One region of the Allobosea sp. 10N428 genome, then DNA from elsewhere that is predicted to be linked to it. Evidence: predicted binding sites of a transcription regulator. Region 1 holds the regulator's gene; each other region holds the start of a gene.
What was found. Region 1 encodes PhoB, which activates phosphate uptake and scavenging genes when phosphate is short. Its sites were predicted from a motif close to TGTCATNNANCTGTCAT; they were not measured.

Region 1 (6,846 bases):
ATCCCGGTGTCGACGTCCAGTTCACCAACTATGTGAGCGAGAGCGAGACCGAGGAGCCGGATATCGAGATCTCTCACGGCGTCCCCCCCTGGCCCGACAGGGAGGCCCACTATCTTTTCGGCCGCGATGTCGCCCTCGTCGCCGCGCCCGGCCTCGTCGAGCGCATGGGGGGCTTTCGCCGCCCCGCCGACATTCAGAAGATGACGCTGCTGCAGCACTTCCAGATGCCAACCTTCTGGGCCGAGTTCACCGAGACCCACGACCTGCGCGGCGCGGTGCCTGAGCATACTGTGCGCTACGGCTACTATTCCGTCATCATCAGCGCCGCAGTCGCGGGGTTGGGGGTCGCGCTGACGCCGCGCTGTTACGTGGCGGACGAGTTGGCCTCGGGCGCGCTCGTCAACCCGCTCGGACTCGGCTTCACCAGTGCGACGGGCTGCTGGCTCATCCGCCCGTTGGGCCAGCCGCAACGCCCCGGCCTCGATGAATTCGTCGGGTGGCTGCGCTCCGAAGCCGCGCGGTTCGATGCCGCCACCCGTGGATTCTCAGCCGCCTGATCATCGGGCGAAACTTCCGCTCTTGCCCCGCGTTGTCTGGAGCAAGGAGGAGTCATGTTAACGATCCTGCCCGCCCCGGACCATGTCGGCGCCTACCGCCTGTCGCAGACGCTGACCAGCGACGATCTCGACGGGATCATGGCCGATATCGACGCGAAGCTCGCACGGCACGAGAAAGTCGGCATCCTCGCCGACCTCACCGATTTCACCGATATGACCTTGGCTGCCGCCTGGAAGGATGCGCGCTACAGCCTCGGCAAGCTCTGGGAGCTGCAACGCTTCCCGCGCGAGGCGGTGATCACCGACAGGGGCTGGCTTGCCGCCTTCGTCGACCTGCTCAATCCGGCGATCCCCTTCGTGACTGTTCGCACCTTCAAGCCGGAGGAGTACGAGACCGCATTGACCTGGGCCGGTGACATCGAGGGCGGACCAAACGCCTGACCGACAGGAGGACGCCATGCTCGTCCACAAGCACAGATGGTCGGCCGATATCACAAGCCGGAGCAACGCGCTCGATTTCGAGAAAGCCGTGTTCACGCGTGGCGATCCGCGCCAGATCGCGCGCTCGCTGAAGCGGTCGGCCGAGCACAGCCGCCGGCGCAAATCGGGCCCGTATCGCTCGGCGATGTCGATGCTCACCTTCTACATCAACCGCGCCGGCCGGAAACTGCCGGCCGAGCGCCGCAGGACTCTGGAAGCGGCCAAGCACAGCTTGCGCCGCCTCTTCCACCGAGAGGGCTGAAGCGCCTGCCGTCGCCCTTCAGGGGCTCGACCTGAAGGCCGGTTCTCATGGCGCCTTGCCTCCCTTGCGCGCCGGATCATGCGAGTGGTGGCTGTCGCGTTCGCCGCCGCCACCCGAAACGCGAGCGTGCCGCCGGTCATCGGCAGGTGGTTTGCGGATGTCCGGCGGCTTCTTCGCGTTCTCATGCGATGAGCCGGGGCCGCCGTGCCGGATGGTCTGCGGCGCCTTGGTCGAGGTCGACGTTCGGCAACCTCCTCAACGATCCTGTTGCAGACCCTGATGGGTCGTGTTGATGCGGGTATTGCCCTGCTGGCCCTGCTGATCAGGCTGGCTCGGTCGGCGCTCGCCACCTCTGGCGCTGCGCAGATCGCGCTCGGCATGATCCGGCTCGCCCGGACCCTCGTCGCTTCGATTGGCCGGCGGGATGGGCGGCATCTTGCTCACGACGACCTCCTCTGGCTCGCGTTGATTTCAGGATCAACGCGAGCGGGCGGGCAAGGTTCACGGCAAGTTGCAATGAGGAGCAGAGCTGCAGCGCCGCTCAGCTGCGCGCAAAGGTTTCGTCGAAGGCGTATCCGGCGCCGCGGACTGTCCGCAGCGGATCCTTGGTATTGGCCGGCGTGATCGCCTTGCGCAGCCGGCCCACATGAACGTCGACGGTGCGCTCGTCGATATAGACGTCGCGGCCCCAGACGGCATCGAGGAGCTGAGCGCGCGAATAGACGCGGCCGGGCGCCTGCATCAGGAACTCGAGCAGCCGGAACTCGGTCGGGCCGAGATGCAGCTCGCTGCCGGCACGGCGGACGCGCCGGGTCGTGCGATCGAGTTCGAGATCGCCGGCGGCGAGCAGCCCCGCGACATGGCCCGGCTTGGCGCGGCGCAGCAGCGCCTGTATGCGCGCGATCAGCTCTGGCAACGAAAAGGGCTTCACCACATAATCGTCCGCGCCAGTCGCGAGCCCGCGGACGCGTTCGGTCTCCTCGCCGCGCGCCGTCAGCATGATGATCGGCACGCGTTCGGTGTCGCGTCGCGAACGCAAGCGGCGGCAGAGTTCGATGCCAGAAAGGCCCGGCAGCATCCAGTCGAGCAGCACGAGATCAGGCGTGTGGTCGCGCAGATGCAGTTCAGCGTCATCCCCGCGCGCGACGCTGTCGACCTCGAAACCCTCGGCCTCGAGATTGTAGCGCAGCAGCAGGGTTAGCGGCTCCTCGTCCTCGACGATCAGGATGCGTGCGGCCATGATGATCTGCTTCAGTTCCCGGTGATCGCCTCGACCTCGATATTGGTCGTGTCGAGCTTCGGCCGGTTCACGTCGAGCGAGTCGCCGGTGATGAGATAGTGAATCGTCTCGGCGATGTTGGTGGTGTGGTCGCCGATGCGCTCGATGTTCTTCGCGCAGAACAGGAGATGCGTGCAGAAGGTGATGTTGCGCGGATCCTCCATCATATAGGTCAGGAGCTCGCGGAACAGCGAGGTGTAGAGCGCATCGATCTCGTCGTCGCGGCGCCAGACGTCGAGCGCCTTCTGCTCGTTGCCGGCGGCGTAGGCGTCGAGAACGTCCTTGAGCTGCGCCTGCACCAGGCGGCTGATGTGCTCGAGCCCGACCACGGCGCGGTGCGGCGGCTGGAACTGGCCGGCGATGGCGACGGCGCGCTTGGCGATGTTCTTGGCGAGATCGCCGACGCGCTCGATATCGGCGGCGATGCGGATCGCCGAAATCAGCTCGCGCAGGTCGTTGGCGAGCGGCTGGCGCCGGGCGATGGTCAGTACCGCCTTTTCCTCGACGTCCCGCTGGAGGTTGTCGAGGCGCTGGTCGGCCGTGATGATCTTCTGGGCAAGGCCGGTGTCCCGGCGCACCAGCGCCACGGTCGAATCGCCGAGCATGCGCTCGGCCATGCCGCCCATTTCGGCGAGGCTGCGGCGGATGCCTTCGAGATCGGTATCGTAGGAGCGGACGATGTGGTCGGTCATGGGCGGCGTGTCCTCTAGATCATTAGCGCCGGTGCAGCGTCGTCGTTTTCAGGTCGGCATGCTCGACCCTCAGCCCTCATCCTCAGGAGCAAGCGAAGCTTGCGTCTCGAAGGATGCTCCGGTTGGTTCCGGAGCCTCCTGGACCATCCTTCGAGACGCCGCTCGCGCGGCTCCTCAGGATGAGGGCTGCTGGTTTGAAACCGGTCTTCAGCCGAACCGGCCGGTGACGTAGTCCTGCGTCTGCTTCTTGGCAGGGTTCATGAAGATGGTGTTGGTCGGCGCGAATTCGACGACCTCGCCCAGATACATGAAGGCGGTATACTGCGAGATGCGGGCCGCCTGCTGCATGTTGTGCGTGACGATGGCGATGGTGAAGTCGCTCTTCAGCTGCTCCAGCAGATCCTCGATCTTGCCGGTCGAGATCGGGTCGAGCGCCGAGGTCGGCTCGTCGAACAGGATCACTTCAGGCTTCTGCGCGATGGTGCGCGCGATGCACAGGCGCTGCTGCTGGCCGCCGGAGAGACCCATGCCGGAGCTCTTCAGCTTGTCCTTGACCTCGTCCCAGAGCGCGGCGCGGCGCAGAGCGCCTTCGACGCGGTCGTCGAGCTCGGACTTCGGCGGCTTCTCGTAGAGGCGGATGCCGAAGGCGACGTTGTCGTAGATCGACATCGGGAACGGCGTCGGCTTCTGGAACACCATGCCGACGCGCGAGCGCAGCTCGTTCACATCGACATCGTTCGAGATGATGTTGCGCCCGTCGAGCATGATCTCGCCGGTGGCCTTCTGCTCCGGATAGAGCGAGTAGATCCGGTTGAAGATGCGCAGCAGGGTCGACTTGCCGCAGCCCGACGGGCCGATCAGCGCGGTGACGTGCCGGTCGCGGAAATCGAGATTGATGTTCTTCAGCGCCTTGTGCTCGCCGTAGTAGAAATCGAGGTTCTTCACCGCGATCCGGACGGGCGCCTCGGCATCGAGCGTCTGCGGGGAGAGTTCAAGGGTCGAAAGCATCGACATGGTCCTCAAGGTCGGACGCGACCGGGTTGGATTCAAGTCTTATTTGCCGCCGGCGACAAAGCGGCGGGCAATGATCGAGAGCAGCAGGATCGAGACCGTGATGATCAGCGATCCCGCCCAGGCCAGTTGCTGCCAGTTCTCATAGGGAGCGGAGGCGAACTGGTAGATGGTGACGGGCAGGTTCGAGACGCCGCCGACCAAGGTCGGCGAGAACCAGAAATTGTTGTTCAGCGCGGTGAAGATCAGCGGCGCGGTCTCGCCGGCGATACGGGCGAGAGCCAGCAGGATACCGGTCACCATGCCGGCCTTGGCGGCGCGCCAGGTCACCGAGGTGATGACGACCGACGGCGGGGCGCCGAGGGCCGAGCCGGCTTCGCGCAGCGGGCCGGGCACGAGGTTCAGCATGTCCTCGGTGGTGCGCACGATGACCGGGATCGCGATGATGCCGAGCGCGACGCCGCCGGCCCAGCCGGAATAGCCGCGGAAGGGCTCGACCAGGATCACATAGACGAACAGACCGATCAGGATCGACGGTGCCGACAGCAGGATGTCGTTGATGAAGCGGATCAGGTTCGCGATCTTCGAGCCCTTGCCGTATTCGGCAAGCCAGGTGCCGGCGAGCACGCCGACCGGGGTCGCTACCGCGATCCCGAGAAAGGTCAGCACCACCGAGCCGACGATGGCGTTGGCGAGGCCGCCGCCCTGCGAGCCGGGGCCCGGCGTGACTTCTGTGAAGGTCGCGAGCGAGAGCCCGCCGATGCCCTTCACCAGCAGCATGCCGAGAATCCAGAACAGCACGAAGATGGCGCAGAAGGTGAAGCCCGTGGCGATGATCTTCATCAGCCGGTCGGCTGTGCGGCGGGACTGGCGCACGCGCCCCCAGGGGGTGTGGGGCAGTTCGCGCGGCGTGGAAGCGGTCGTCATGCTCATCTCTCAGGACCTCAGTAGCGCTTCACCCGGGCGACCAGGAGCCGCGCGATGACGAGGACGACGAAGGTGACGAAGAACAGGATGCAGCCCAGCGCGATCAGCGAGTTGAGCTGCAGGCCCATCGCCTCGTTGAACTCGTTGGCGATGCGCGAGGCGATGGTCGAGCCGGGATCGAGGATCGAGGCCGACAGGCGGTTGGCGTTGCCGACGACGAAGGTGACGGCCATCGTCTCGCCGAGGGCGCGGCCGAGGCCGAGCATGATCGCGCCGATGATCGAGACGCCGGCCTGCGGCACCAGCACATGGCGCACGACCTCCCAGGTCGTGGCGCCGATGCCATAGGCGCTCTCGCGCAGGACGGAGGGGATCTGCTCCAGCATGTCGCGGGTGATCGAGGCAATGAAGGGCACGATCATGAAGGCGAGGATGATGCCGGCCGTGAAGATACCGAGACCCGAAGGGGAGCGGGAGTAGAGGACGGTGCCGACGATCGGAATGCCCTCGACGAGGTTCGAGAGCGGGATCTGCACATAGGCCGCGAAGAGCGGCACGAAGACGAACAGGCCCCACATGCCGTAGATGATCGAGGGCACCGCAGCGAGCAGCTCGATCGCGGTGGCGACCGGCTTCTTGAACCAGCCCGGCGCCAGCTGGGTCAGGTAGACCGCGATGCCGAGCGAGAGCGGCACGCCGATCACCAGCGCAATCAGGGCCGTCGAGAGCGTGCCGACGATCGCCGGCCAGGCGCCGTACTGCTCGTTCTGCGTATCCCAGACGCTGGAGGTGATGAAGCCGAGGCCGAACTCGCGGAAGGCCGGCCAGCCGCCGATGATCATCGAGATCATGATACCGGCGAGCAGCACCAGCACGAGCAGCGCCGCGGCGAAGCTCGCATTGCGGAAGAAGAGGTCGAACCCCGCCTTCGGCGCCTTGCGGACGACCGGCCTTGCGCCGGGAACGTTCGTCATATCGGTTGCTGCGGTCATCCGCGGGGGCTCCGGTCTCGTTGCCGGGATTGCCATGGCCGGTCACCCGTCCCGATCAATCCCAGCCCTCATCCTGAGGAGCATCCTGCGGGAGGGCCAGTTGGGGCCGCCCCTCAGGATGAGGGCTTGAAGAGAGCGGCAAGGCGGGACTGGCCCGCCTCGCCTTGTCAGTTGGCAGCGATCAAAAGATCGGCTTGCCGGAAGTGTCGGTCACGCCCTTCCAGGCGCTGCGGACCTGATCCTTCACGTTCGCCGGCAGCGCGACGTAGTCGAGCTCGCTGGCGAGCTTGTCGCCGTTCTTGTAGACCCAGTCGAAGAACTTCAGCGCGGCCTGCGTCTCTTCCGGCTTCTCCGGCTTGGCATAGACCAGGATGAAGGTCGCCGAGGTGATCGGCCAGGCCTGCGCGCCCTTCTGGTTGTTCAGCGAGATGCCGAAGCCGGGCTGTTCCTGCCAATTGGCATTGGCGGCGGCGGCCTGGAAGGCCTTCTCTTCCGGCGCCGGGAAGTTGCCGTCGGCATTCTTCACCAGGGCATGCGAGAGCTTGTTCTGCTTGGCATAGGCATACTCGACATAGCCGATCGAGTTGGCGACCTGCTTGACCGAGGCCGAGACGCCCTCGTTGCCCTTGCCGCCGATGCCGACCGG
Region 2 (6,846 bases), on a different contig from region 1:
TGCGCGAGCAACTTGCCGCGCTCGTCGCGCAGATTGCCTTCCGTCGTGATGACGGAACCGCCACGATGGATCAGCTTGCCTTCGCAGCGCACCGTGCCGGAATCCGGCATCACCGGCCGGACATAGTTCAGCTTCATCTCGAGCGTGGTGTAACCCTCGCCCGGCTTGAGCGTGGAATGGGCGGCGCAGGCCATGGCGGAATCGAGGATCGTCGCGGTCCAGCCGCCATGGATCGTACCGAGCGGGTTGAAGAAGCGCGGGGACGGCCTGCCGACAAAGACGACGCGCCCTTCATCCGCCTCCACCAGATCGAAATCCATGGTCCCGGCGAAGGGCGGGGCCGGGTGCGTGCCATCGATGATGCCGCGCAGGAAGCTCAGGCCATCGCCCGCGACCAGCACCTCGCGGGATACCACTCCGAACGTTCGATCCATGACCACCCCTTATCCGTGTATCTGCACGATAGAGAAAGCACAGTGAATGCGTCAACAGAACCAAGGGGAATCGTGCGGAAGGAGCCTCGATATCTCAACGCGGATCGCGCGCGGCGCGGCGCAGCGCCTTCAGCCCGTCGCGGGTCTCGCGCCAGCGCTCCTCCCCGAAGCCGCCCTCGATCTTGTCCTGCGCTGCCCGCCAGAAGGGGATGGCAGCCTCGATCGCCGCCCTGCCCTTCGGCGTCACCGCGTAGACCGCGGCGCGGCCGCGGCACTCGACCGGCTCGACCATGCCCTCGGCGGCAAGGAGCTGGAGATTGCGGGTCAGCGACGTCCGCTCCAGGGCAAAGCGCTCGGCCAGCTCGGTGATCGACTTCCAATGTCCGGTGCTCAGCGCCGAGAGCAGCACGAACTGGGTGATCTTCAACCCGCTCGGCCGCATTGCCTCGTCATAAGCACGGGTGACGGCGCGGGCCGTCATCCGGACATGCAGCGCCACGCAGGATCGGGCGATATCGTCGAGGCGCGGATCGGGCGCGGGCGCGGGCGTGAGTGTCGTCATTCAGCCATCTTAGCGTGTTCTAGCGCGTGCGGCAGCTGGAAGGCGAAGGGCTGCGATGCCGCATCCGGCGACGTTCACTTTGTTGTCGCAGGCTTCCTTGACTCTCCGGGACCCCAAGCCTATCTCCCCGCCATCTGTTAGCACTCTCATTCGCTGACTGCTAGCAGCCTCCCCCGGGTGTCCATCAGCGGCGCCCGAACCGAATAAGACCGAGAGGAAGACAGAACCATGAAGTTCCGTCCGTTGCATGACCGCGTCGTGGTCCGCCGCCTTGACAGCGAAGAGAAGACCAAGGGCGGCATCATCATCCCCGAGACCGCCAAGGAAAAGCCCCAGGAGGGCGAGGTCATCGCCGTCGGCTCCGGCGCGCGTGACGAGGCCGGCAAGCTCGTTGCCCTCGACGTCAAGAAGGGCGACCGCGTCCTGTTCGGCAAGTGGTCGGGCACCGAGGTCAAGATCGATGGTCAGGACCTCCTGATCATGAAGGAATCCGACATCATGGGCGTCGTCGGCTGATAGCCGCCTGACTGCTTTCCTACCTTTTCATTTTCAGTCCAAGGAGTAGCTCTCATGGCTGCCAAAGACGTCAAATTCGGCACGGAAGCCCGCGACAAGATGCTGCGCGGCGTGGATGTCCTCGCCAATGCCGTGAAGGTCACGCTGGGTCCGAAGGGCCGCAACGTCGTGATCGAGAAGTCGTTCGGCGCTCCGCGCATCACCAAGGACGGCGTCACCGTCGCCAAGGAGATCGAGCTTTCCGACAAGTTCGAGAACATGGGCGCCCAGATGGTCCGCGAAGTCGCTTCGCGCCAGAACGACCATGCCGGCGACGGCACCACCACCGCCACCGTTCTCGCCCAGGCGATCGTCCGTGAAGGCGCCAAGTCGGTTGCGGCCGGCATGAACCCGATGGACCTGAAGCGCGGCATCGACCTCGCTGTCGAGGCGATCGTTTCGGACCTCAAGAAGAACTCGAAGAAGGTCACCTCGAACGCGGAAGTCGCGCAGGTCGGCACCATCTCTGCCAACGGCGACTCGTCGGTCGGCGAGATGATCTCGAAGGCCATGCAGAAGGTCGGCAACGAGGGTGTCATCACCGTCGAGGAAGCCAAGACCGCCGAGACCGAGCTCGACGTCGTCGAGGGCATGCAGTTCGACCGCGGCTACCTCTCGCCGTACTTCATCACCAACTCCGAGAAGATGGTCGCCGAGCTCGACGACCCCTACATCCTCGTCTTCGAGAAGAAGCTCTCGTCGCTCCAGGCGATGCTGCCGATCCTCGAGGCCGTCGTTCAGACCGGCAAGCCGCTCCTCATCATCGCCGAGGACGTCGAGGGCGAGGCTCTGGCCACGCTCGTCGTCAACAAGCTCCGTGGCGGCCTGAAGGTCGCGGCCGTCAAGGCTCCGGGCTTCGGTGATCGCCGCAAGGCCATGCTTGAGGACATCTCGATCCTGACCGCCGGCCAGATGATCTCGGAAGACCTCGGCATCAAGCTCGAGACCGTGACGCTCAACATGCTCGGCCGCGCCAAGCGCGTGCGCATCGAGAAGGAGAACACCACGATCATCGACGGCGCCGGCAAGAAGAAGGACATCGAGGCTCGCGTCGGCCAGATCAAGGCCCAGATCGAGGAGACCTCCTCGGACTACGATCGTGAGAAGCTCCAGGAGCGTCTGGCCAAGCTCGCCGGCGGCGTCGCGGTCATCCGCGTCGGCGGCGCGACCGAGGTCGAGGTCAAGGAGAAGAAGGACCGCGTCGACGATGCTCTGAACGCGACCCGCGCTGCGGTCGAAGAAGGCATTCTCCCCGGCGGTGGCGTTGCGCTCCTGCGCGCCCTGTCCTCGGTCAAGGGCATCAAGACCCAGAACGACGACCAGAAGACCGGCGTCGAGATCGTCCGCAAGGCGATCGCCGCTCCGGCCCGCCAGATCGTCGACAACGCCGGCGATGACGGCGCGGTCGTGATCGGCAAGCTGCTCGAGTCGAAGGACTACTCCTACGGCTACAACGCGCAGACCGGCGAGTACGGCGATTTGGTCAAGGCTGGCATCATCGACCCGACCAAGGTCGTGCGCACGGCGATCCAGGACGCGGCTTCGATCGCGGGCCTGCTGATCACCACCGAGGCGATGGTCGCCGACCTGCCGAAGAAGGACGCCCCGATGCCCCCGATGGGCGGCGGCGGCATGGGCGGCATGGACTTCTGAGGAAGTCCAGGCGCTCAAGCGCTTTGAATGCCGAAACCGGGCACGCCCGGTTTCGGTGGCGGCATGGACTTCTGATCCACCGCTCCCGGCGAGACTACAGAAGGCCCGGCGCAAGCCGGGCCTTCTGCGTTTCACGGCGCCGTCATCCGCCCGCCATCCAGCCGTCGCCTCATGCATGCACCCAAGCGCGGTCAATTCATTCGCCGCTGGGAAGCATCATGCCGACACGCCGCTCAGTCCTCGCCGGCCTTGCCGCCACGAGCGCCGTCCCTGCTTTCGCGCAGGCGCCGGACTGGCGACAGAGCATTAAGGAGGTGCGCTTCGGCGTCTCTTCCGCCGAGAACGAAGCCGGTGCTATCGCCCGCACCCAGCCGATGGTCGACTACCTGTCGCAGCGTCTCGGCGTGCCCGTGCGGTTCTTCCGAGTTTCGGACTATGCCGGTCTTGTCGAGGCGATGCGGGCCGATCAGGTCGACTTCGCCCGGTTCGGGCCCGCGGTATACGCGCTCGGGCGCCGCGTGCTGGGCGACAAGCTCCAGCCGCTGCTGCGCGATGTCGATAACCACGGGCAGGAGGGGTACTATTCGGTGCTGCTGGTCCGCGCGGAGAGCCCCTACCAGAACCTTGTCGATCTCAAGGGCAAGGTCATGGCCTTCGCCGATCCGAACTCGACCTCCGGATACGCCTTCCCCGCCTATTTTCTGCGCAAGCAAGGTTTCGACCCGAAAGCTCATTTCAGCGGCACGGTTTTTTCCGGCGGGCACGACAACTCCGTATTGGCGCTGGTGCGGGGCCAGTTCGACGTCGTCGCGACCTATCAGGTCAATACCGAGTCCGGCGTCGCCCAGCGCCTCGCCCAACGCGGCATGATCCCGGCCGGCTCGACCCGCGTGCTCTGGACCTCGCCACTGATCCCCTCCAGCCCGTTTTCGACGCGCGCCAACCTGCCGCAGGGTCTCAAGGACGACTTCGTCGCCGCCATGAACGCGATGAAAGAGAGCGCCCCCGAAGCCTGGAAAACGTTCACCGACGGCCATGTCTCGCGCTATGCGCCCGCGCGCCATGAAGATTATCTTGACGTCATCGCCGTCACCGAAGAGCTGGAGGCTCAGCGCAAGGCGCGGAGCGGCTGAGGCCTTTCCGAGCCACCCGCAAGCTCCCCAAGCGCGCCATGGCATTGCCATGCGTTTGTCGCCGTGCCTGATGAAAATGCGGGCAGTGTCCCTCGGGTCGCCCCTGGCCTATACAGGCGATAAGCGATCCCCGGCGGGATCGCGCGCATAAATTGCATGTCGTAGGGAGATGCAGATGAAAAAGTCCCACTTCCTCTCCGGCGTCGCGCTGGCCGCTACGCTGTTCCTCTCGGCCCAGGCCGCCCAGGCCGACATCACGATCGGCCTCATCGCGCCGCTGACCGGCCCTGTCGCCGCCTATGGCGATCAGGTGAAGAACGGTGCCCAGACCGCCGTCGACGTCATCAACAAGAATGGTGGCGTGCTCGGCGAGAAGCTCGTGCTGAAGCTCGCCGACGATGCCGGCGATCCCAAGCAGGGCGTCTCATCCGCCAACCTCCTCGTCGGCGAGAAGGTCAAGTTCGTGGTGGGTCCGGTGACCTCGGGCGTCGCCATGGCGGTTTCCGACGTGCTCTCCGAAAGCGGCGTGCTGATGGTGACGCCGACCGCAACCTCGCCGGCCCTGACCACGCGCGGCCTGACCAATGTCTTCCGGACCTGTGGCCGTGACGACCAGCAGGCGGAGATCGCCGCCGCCTATGTCCTGAAGAACCTGAAGGACAAGAAGATCGCGATCGTTCACGACAAGGGCACTTACGGAAAGGGCCTCGCCGACGCCTTCCAGCAGGGCATCAATGCCGGCGGGCTCAAGGAAGTCGTCGCGCTGACCGTCAACCCCGGCGACAAGGATCTCTCGGCCGTCGTGACGCGCCTCAAGGCCGCCAATGTCGATCTGATCTATTTCGGTGGCTACCACCCCGAGGGTGGCCTGCTCTCGCGCCAGCTCGCCGATGCCGGCGTCAAGGCCACGATCATCGGCGGCGAGGGTCTCTCCAACACGGAGTTCGCGGCGATCGGCGGCGATCACGCCACGGGCACGCTCTTCACCAACGCCACCGACGCGCTGAAGAACCCGGACTCAGCCGAGGCGGTCGCCGCGCTGAAGGAGAAGGGCATTCCGCCGGAAGCCTTCACGCTCAACGCCTATGCCGCGGTCGAGGTGCTCAAGGCCGCCATCGAGAAGGCCGGCAAGCCGGGCGACGCAAGCGGCGCCGCCAAGGCCCTGCAGGCGGGCACGCCCGTCAAGACCGCCATCGGCACGCTGACCTACGGCAAGACCGGCGACCTGAGTTCGCCGAGCTTCTCGATGTACAAGTGGGACGCTGGCAAGATCGTCGCCGCCCAGTGATGCTTGCAGCTAGCGGGCCGCTGTTCCGCTGGATTTTGCCTTCCGCCCCGGACGAGCCAAGCTCGTTCCGGGGCGTTTTGCTTGATGGCGCGGCGGCCTGTCTCAGCCTCGCCGCCGCCTCTCCACCAGATGACAATTTGCTCATTCGGGCGCATCGCCATTGAAAGGCCCCATCCGCTGCGACATGGTCCGAATCGTGGAGCCCACTGTTTCCCGCCAGGATCCCTGCCCATGCGTCTGTTGAGCATCCTCGTCGCCGTGTTGGCGGCTGTCACCCTGGTCGTCGGCCAGCAGGCCGGCTCGGCCGGGCTGATCGGCATGGGCGTCGTCGGCCTGCTTCTGGCAGCGGTAACCTTCCGCTCGCCGAGCCTGCCGTTCTTCCTGCGCATCTTCTCTGGCGTCTTCGCGATCGAATATGTGTTGTTCGGCGCGGCGGCGGTGCTGGCACAGATCGATTGGTGGCCCCCGGCGCTGCAGATTCCGCCGGTACCGTCCAGCCTGCCGACGACCGTGGGCGTCTTCGGCATCCTGATCTACGCGATCTCCTTCGTGCCGGTGATCGCGCGCATCGCGCGGATCGCCTCGCCCTATTTCGAGTCGCAGGCGATCACCACGGCCAATCTCTGGCCGATCGGGCCGTTCCGGATCCGGCTCGGGATGCTTGCCGTCTCGCTATTCGTCTTTCTGATCGTGCTGAACCAGGTCCAGGTCGGCATCACGCTGCGCCTCTCCTTCTTCAACCGCGACATGTACGACGCGCTGCAGAACAAGGACGCGGCGGCATTCTGGTATCAGCTCTTCTACGTCTTCTGCGTCTGGGCCCTGCTCTGGGTTATCTCGAATCTCATCGAGCTCTTCGCCAACTACACCATCCTGATCCGCTGGCGGCAGTTCATGGCGAACGAGTACACGCGGCGCTGGCTCGATCACGCGACGCATTACCGGATCGCGCTGGCCGGCAGCGTCGACAATCCCGACCAGCGTATCGCCGAGGACACCCGCGCCTTCGTCAACCAGACCTATAATTTCGCGCTGCCCCTGCTCTCGCAGGTTTCGACGCTGGTCTCGTTCTCGATCATCCTCTGGAACATCCCGGTCGCCTTCAGCCTGCCGGGCACCTCAATCGCCGTTCCCGGCTACATCTTCTGGGTCGCGTTCTTCTATGCCGCGGCGGCAACCTGGCTGACGCATCTGATCGGGCGCCCGCTGATCCGGCTCGAG
Region 3 (6,846 bases), on a different contig from region 1:
ATCTTCATGCGCTCGGGCAGGCCGCCGACATTGTGATGGCTCTTGATCGTCACCGAGGGGCCGCCGGAGAAGGAGACGCTCTCGATCACGTCCGGGTAGAGCGTGCCCTGCGCCAGGAAATCAGCGCCGCCGAGCTTGGCGGCCTCGGCATCGAAGACCTCGATGAAGAGCCGGCCGATGGTCTTGCGCTTGGCTTCCGGATCGGGACCGACCTTCTCCAGCTCGGAGAGGAAAAGCTCCTCCGCCTCAACGTGGACGAGCGGAATGTTGTAATGATCCCTGAACAGGCGGACGACCTCCTCGGCCTCGTTCATCCGCATCAGGCCGTGATCGACGAAGACGCAGGTGAGCTGGTCGCCGATCGCCTCATGGATCAGCACCGCCGCGACCGCCGAGTCGACGCCGCCGGAGAGCCCGCAGATGACGCGGCCGGTGCCGACCTGCTCGCGGATCTTCTTTTGCATCTCGGCGCGATAGGCCGACATGCTCCAGTCCGGCTTGCAGCCGCAGATCTCGACGACGAAATTCCGCAGCAGCTTTCCGCCGTCGGGCGTGTGAACCACTTCGGGGTGGAACATCGTGGTGTAGAAGCGCCTGGTCTCGTCGCTCGCCACGGCATAAGGGGCGTTCTCGGAGGTCGCCTTGACGGTGAACCCGGCGGGAAGTTGCGTCACCCGGTCGCCATGGCTCATCCAGACCGGATAGCGACCGCCCTCTTCCCAGACGCCTTCGAACAGTGCCGAGGGGGTGACGATCTCGACATCGGCGCGGCCGAACTCGGCAGCGTGTCCGCCCTCGACCTTGCCGCCGAGCTGGTGTGCCATGGTCTGCTGGCCGTAGCAGATGCCCATGAGCGGGATATTGGCCGAGAAGACCGCTTCGGGAGCTCGCGGGCTCCCCTCATCCGGCACCGAAGCGGGGCCGCCGGAGAAGATCACGCCCTTCGGCTTCATGCGGGCAAAGGCCTCGGAAGCGGACTGGAACGGGGCGATCTCGCAGTAGACGCCGATCTCGCGGATGCGCCGCGCGATCAGCTGCGTCACCTGCGAGCCGAAATCGATGATGAGAATGGAGTCGTGATGGGGCTGAGCGCTCGTCATCGCGTTCCGTTAATGGATCGTGCGGGCGCGCGCAACGGCTGTAGCAGCCTCAGTCCCCGCGCTGGAGGCAAGCCAGATAGAACCCGTCCGTGCCCGTGCGTCGCGGCGAGAGCTGCAGGCCGAATTCGGTGGCGAAGCGGGCGAGCAGGGAGAAGTCGCTCTCCGCCCCCTTGAGCACGTCGATCGGCGCGACCGGTGCGAAGCCGGGATGGCGGCCAAGAAAGGCACGGATCGCCTCGTCATTCTCCTCAGGCAGCATGGAGCAGGTGATGTAGGCGATGCGCCCACCGGGGCGCACCAGCTTGGCCGCGCGCGCCAACACCTCGGCCTGATCCTTGATCCGTTCGGCCAGCGCGCCGGGGCGCACACGCCATTTCGCATCCGGGTTGCGCCGCCAGGTGCCGGAGCCGGTGCAGGGCGCATCGACCAGCACGAGATCGGCCTGTCCGGCGATGTCAGCGAAGGGCTCATGGCCGCGCGAACGCGGAATGCGCACCTCGACGATGCTCGCGCCCGAGCGGGCCACGCGGTCATGCAGCGGTGCGAGCCGGCGGCTATCGAGATCGGTGGCGTAGAGACTGCCGCGATTGGCCATCAGCGCAGCGAGCGCGAGCGTCTTGCCCCCTGCCCCCGCGCAGAGATCGATCACGGTCTGGCCAGGCCGCGCGCCGGCGAGCAATGTCACCAGCTGCGAGCCTTCGTCCTGAACCTCGAAGGCGCCGGCGAAGAAGCCGGGTTCGGTCTGCAGCGAGGGGCCGCGCCCGTCATGGCCCGGCTGGAAGCGCAGCGCATCGGGAGACCAGGCGCCGGTCTCCGGCTGGTGATGGGAAAGATCCCGGAGAACGTCGTCGCGGCCGGCCTTCAGGCGGTTGACGCGCAGGTCGATCGGCGCACGGGCGGCCAGCGCCTGCCCTTCCGCCATCGCAGCTTCACCGAAGCCGGCCTCGAACGACGGCCAGAGCCATTCGGGCACGTCCGCCCGCACCCAGGCGGGCGCCCCGTCGTCCGAGAAGGCGGTCAGGAGTGCGGTCTCATCGGCCGTGAGCGGAGCGGGCGCGTGATTCTCGCCGGAGAACAGGGCGGCGATCTCGTCGAGGGGCAGGCCGCGCAGCCCGGCGAGCATGCCGAGCACCAGCCCGCGGGGCTCTTCGGACGCCATCGCATAGCTGGACGAGGCCTTGCGCCGCAGGGCATCGTAGACGAGCGAAGCGATGGCGGCGCGGTCCTTCGAACCGGCGAAGCGACGCGACAGCCCCCAATCCTTCAGCGCATCGGCTGCCGGGCGGCGGCGCTCGATGATGTCCTGCAGCACCTCTATGGCGGCACTGATCCGGGCGGCTGGCGTCATGGTGCTTCAATCCTGGCGCAGGCCGCTCAGGCCCGGCGCCCGCAAGGCGGTGAGTGTAGTGTGCTTCGACCGGTTCAAATATCACGCCGAGGCATAGTGCCCCATGCGGCATGCACTTGACGCGCTCGTTTCACAAGGGGAAAGACGATGCAACCGCATCTCGCGGCCATCAGGATATCCGCACATGAAAAGCGCCAGCCGCATCGTCATTCTGAGCCTTGTCGCCTTCGGCCTTGCCGCTTGCGCAACCCAGCCGCAGCAGGACTTCACGCCGCCGGCCTCCAAGCGCCTCGACGCGAAGACCTCCCTCGAGAACCGCCGCTGATCCGACACCGATACGAACGAGCCCGCGCCCGGTATTGCCGGCGCGGGCTTTTTTGTCGGCCGCCGCATGGCGCCTGAGCTGACGGCAAAACGAAGCAATCTTTTCATGGGGCTGTCACATCACTCGACCTAACTTCGCGCGCATTTCCGCGAGCCGGGTCAAACCATGAAAAAAACGCTGCTTCTCTCGACATCGCTTCTCGCCGCGCTGGCCATGCAGCCGCTTGCGGCGCTCGCCCAGCAGGCATCCGCTTCCAACAGCCGCAAGCCCCTGATCATCGCCCATCGCGGCGCCAGCGGCTACATGCCCGAGCACACGATCGAGGGCTACAAGCTCGCCATCGAAATGGGAGCGGATTTCATCGAGCCCGACCTGGTTTCAACTAAGGACGGCGTCCTGGTCGTGCGGCACGAGCCGATGCTGAGCGGCACCACCGACATCGCCGACCGGCCGGAATTCGCCAATCGCAAGACGACGCGCAAGGTCGACGGCATCGACACCACCGACTGGTTCGCCAACGACTTCGCCCTGGCCGAGATCAAGACCCTGCGTGCCAAGCAGGCCTTCGCCGATCGCGACCAGTCGCATAACGGCAAGTACCAGATTCCGGCGTTTCAGGAGGTGATCGACCTCGCCAAGTCGGAAAGCGCCCGGACCGGCCGCACCATCGGCATCTATCCCGAGACCAAGCACCCGACCTATCACGCCTCGCTGGGCCTCGCCTTCGAGGACAAGCTGCTCGACATGCTCAAGGCGGCCGGCTGGACCGAGAAGACCTCGCCGGTGTTCATCCAGAGCTTCGAGACCGGGAATCTGAAATACCTGCGCAAGAAGACGCAGTTGCGCCTCGTGCAGCTCGTCGACGGCGACGATGTCGACAAGGACGGCAAGGTGACTCTCGTGGCGCCGTTCGACCGCCCCTATGACTTCGCGGTGCTCGGCGACAAGCGGACTTTCCAGGACATGCTCTCCGCTGAAGGGCTCAAGGAGATCGCGACCTACGCCGACGGCGTCGGCCCCTGGAAGCCCTATATCCTTGCTGGCAAGCAGACCATTGGCGAGGACGGCAAGCCGAAGGATCTCAACGGTGACGGCAAGATCGACGAGCAGGACCGCACGCTGATCGCGCCGACGAATGTGGTCAAGGACGCCCATGCCGCCGGCCTTCTGGTCCACACCTGGACCTTCCGCAGCGAGCCCAAGCGGCTGACCTCGGACTTCAAGGGCGACGCCGCGGCCGAGTACAAGGCATTCTTCGCGCTCGGCATCGATGGCCTGTTTTCGGATTTCTCGGATCAGGCCGTGAAGGCGCGCGACGCGAAGTAAGCCATCCCGTCGGACGAGGCCGACAGCCGGACAAGCCAAGCCCCGCGGCGAAATTCGCCACGGGGCCTGGCCTTCAGCGGGCTTCTCGCCCGCTCCCCTTCAAATCGGTCAATCGCAAACGCGGGTCGTGCGCCTCACGACGCCGCGCGGCGTCTCACGCTCGGTTGTGACGGTGCGGCAATCGTCGCCGCGATAGTAGTTGGCGCGGCGCCACTCGCGTTCACGCGTGCGATCATAACGGTCCTGACGCATCTCGCGATCGATTGCCCGTTCATGGGGGGTACGGGGGTCGACGCTCACGCCACCTGGACCGATGTTGATCGACTGAGCATAGGCGCCGCTGCTCGCCAGAAGAGCAACAGCAATGACTGGAACAAAACGTTTCATCGCGTATCCTCCGTTTGCGCCATCAACGCACCGGACGAAGACTCGTTCCGTAGAAGGCTTCACCTGCAGTTGGAAATGCTTCGCGCACCCTAGGAACTGCTTGCCAAACGAAAAAGCGCGCCGGCAAGGCCGGCGCGCTTCCATCGCTCGCTAAGCTGTTCTTCCTCAGTGCAGGATCTGGCTGAGGAAGAGCTTGGTGCGCTCATGCTGCGGGTTCTTGAAGAACTCGTTCGGGGTGTTCATCTCGACGATCTGGCCGGCATCCATGAAGATGACGCGGTCGGCGACTTGGCGGGCGAAGCCCATCTCGTGCGTGACGCAGAGCATGGTCATGCCCTCCTCCGCCAGCGAGACCATGGTGTCGAGCACCTCCTTGACCATCTCGGGGTCGAGCGCCGAGGTCGGCTCGTCGAACAGCATGATCTTCGGGCTCATGCACAGCGAGCGGGCGATCGCCACGCGCTGTTGCTGGCCACCGGACAGCTGGCCCGGATATTTCGCCGCCTGCTCGGGGATCTTGACGCGCTTGAGATAGTGCATCGCGATCTCCTCGGCATCCTTCTTGGGCATCTTGCGTACCCAGATCGGAGCCAGCGTCAGGTTCTCCAGGATCGTCAGATGCGGGAACAGGTTGAAGTGCTGGAACACCATGCCGACATCGCGGCGGATCTCGTCGATCTTCTTCAGATCGTTGGTGAGCTCCGTGCCGTCGACGATGATCTGGCCCTTCTGATGCTCTTCCAGCCGGTTGATGCAGCGGATCATCGTCGACTTGCCCGAACCCGACGGGCCGCAGATCACGAGCTTCTCACCGCGCTGAACCTTGAGGTTGATATCGCGCAGAACGTGGAACTCGCCGTACCACTTGTTCACGCCGATCATCTCGACCGCGGTCGCGGTATTGAGAGACGTCTGCTTCAGCGCAGCGGGCCGGGTGTCGGTCATCTTGGTTTCTGCCATTGCCATGGTCGTCATCCCTCTCAACGTTTTTGGCCGGCGGCTAGGCGCTTTTCGACAGCTACCGAGTAGCGCGACATTCCCCAGCAGCAAAGGAAATAGAAGAGCGCGGCGAAAGCGTAAGCGGTCGTCCGCGTGGTCGGCGTAGCCCAGGTCGGGTCGACGAGCGTCGCCTCGATCGTACGCAGGAAATCGAAGATGCCGACGATGGTGACCAGCGTCGTATCCTTGAACAGCCCGATGAAGGTGTTGACGATGCCAGGGATCACGATCCGCAGCGCCTGCGGAAGGATGATCAACCGCATCATCTGCCAGTAGCCAAGGCCGAGCGACATGGCGCCCTCGTACTGGCCCTTCGGGATCGCCTGCAGGCCGCCGCGCACCACCTCCGCCATGTAGGCGGCGGCGAAGAGCGCGACACCGATCAGCGGCCGAAGCAGCCGGTCCGGCGACCATTCCTGCGGCACGAAGAGCGGCAGCATGGTGTTGGCCATGAACAGCACGGTGATGAGCGGAACGCCACGGACGAACTCGATGAAGATCACCGAGAGCAGCTGGATGGCGGGCAGGCGCGAGCGGCGCCCCAGCGCCAGCAGCACGCCGAGCGGCAGGGAGAAGACGATACCGACCGCCGAGATCAGGAAGGTCACCGTCATGCCGCCCCAGAGCCCCGTATCGACGCGAGGCAACCCGACCTTGTCGGCCAGCACGGCCAGCAGGCCGAAGACGACCAGCGCGATCAGGATCAGGCGCTTTGGCCGGTAGAAGCGCTGCCAGGCCGGCATCTCCTGTTCGACAGCCAGCCGGGCCTCGCCAAGCCAGAACTTGGCCAGCGACGGCACGAAGGACAGGACCAGATAAAGCACCGCCAACGCGAAGCTGAGCAGGATCAGAAAGCGCAGGAAGCTCTCTGCCCGGTCCCCGCCCAGCAGCAGGATGAAGGCGCTCGCCGGCAGGATGACGAAGAAGAAGAAGACGCCGATCTTCTTCAGCGGCGCCTTCGTCCAGAGCAGCCAGACCACGCCAAGCGCGAACATCGCGAAGACGATGTTAACCCGCCAGCGCTCCATCACCGGATAGGACCCGTAGATGAAGTACTGGAAACGGTCGGCGATATAGGCCCAGCAGGCGCCGACCGGCCGGCCGACCTTGTCGGCGAGGCAGGCATCACGATGCTCCCCCGTCCAGACCGCGTCGAGGAAGTAGAAGCGGATCAGGCCCGGCACCGCGTCAAACACGAGATAAACGCAGATCAGGGTCAGGATCGTATTGAGCGGGCTGGAAAACAGGTTGGTCCTGATCCAGGCCCAGGGGCCGGCCACGGAGAGGGGCGCGGGCTCCTGCTGCAGGGTCTCCTTGCGGACGAAGGCGTAAGGGGCGTTCTCGAGCGTTGCGTCGGTCAT

Region 2: the regulator PhoB is predicted to act here: its motif matches at 3,345-3,361, upstream of phnD (phosphate/phosphite/phosphonate ABC transporter substrate-binding protein).
Region 3: the regulator PhoB is predicted to act here: its motif matches at 2,875-2,891, upstream of AC1DDA_RS01615 (glycerophosphodiester phosphodiesterase).

What each region holds. Positions count from the first base shown of each region.
Region 1 is NZ_JBFTIC010000005.1:166,531-173,376, forward strand. Features, by position in the region: gene AC1DDA_RS17215 (LysR family transcriptional regulator) at 1-557, shown strand, start outside; gene AC1DDA_RS17220 (SpoIIAA family protein) at 612-998, shown strand; gene AC1DDA_RS17225 (DUF3175 domain-containing protein) at 1,015-1,299, shown strand; gene AC1DDA_RS17230 (hypothetical protein) at 1,555-1,734, opposite strand; gene phoB (phosphate regulon transcriptional regulator PhoB) at 1,841-2,539, opposite strand; gene phoU (phosphate signaling complex protein PhoU) at 2,551-3,270, opposite strand; gene pstB (phosphate ABC transporter ATP-binding protein PstB) at 3,478-4,284, opposite strand; gene pstA (phosphate ABC transporter permease PstA) at 4,324-5,208, opposite strand; gene pstC (phosphate ABC transporter permease subunit PstC) at 5,226-6,200, opposite strand; gene pstS (phosphate ABC transporter substrate-binding protein PstS) at 6,382-6,846, opposite strand, start outside.
Region 2 is NZ_JBFTIC010000001.1:1,024,191-1,031,036, forward strand. Features, by position in the region: gene AC1DDA_RS04735 (PaaI family thioesterase) at 1-434, opposite strand, end outside; gene AC1DDA_RS04740 (MarR family winged helix-turn-helix transcriptional regulator) at 529-996, opposite strand; gene groES (co-chaperone GroES) at 1,225-1,512, shown strand; gene groL (chaperonin GroEL) at 1,567-3,204, shown strand; gene phnD (phosphate/phosphite/phosphonate ABC transporter substrate-binding protein) at 3,423-4,337, shown strand; gene AC1DDA_RS04760 (branched-chain amino acid ABC transporter substrate-binding protein) at 4,513-5,625, shown strand; gene AC1DDA_RS04765 (ABC transporter ATP-binding protein/permease) at 5,857-6,846, shown strand, end outside.
Region 3 is NZ_JBFTIC010000001.1:331,191-338,036, forward strand. Features, by position in the region: gene guaA (glutamine-hydrolyzing GMP synthase) at 1-1,100, opposite strand, end outside; gene AC1DDA_RS01605 (RsmB/NOP family class I SAM-dependent RNA methyltransferase) at 1,150-2,448, opposite strand; gene AC1DDA_RS01610 (hypothetical protein) at 2,633-2,773, shown strand; gene AC1DDA_RS01615 (glycerophosphodiester phosphodiesterase) at 2,939-4,099, shown strand; gene AC1DDA_RS01620 (PepSY domain-containing protein) at 4,208-4,486, opposite strand; gene AC1DDA_RS01625 (amino acid ABC transporter ATP-binding protein) at 4,652-5,431, opposite strand; gene AC1DDA_RS01630 (amino acid ABC transporter permease) at 5,467-6,846, opposite strand.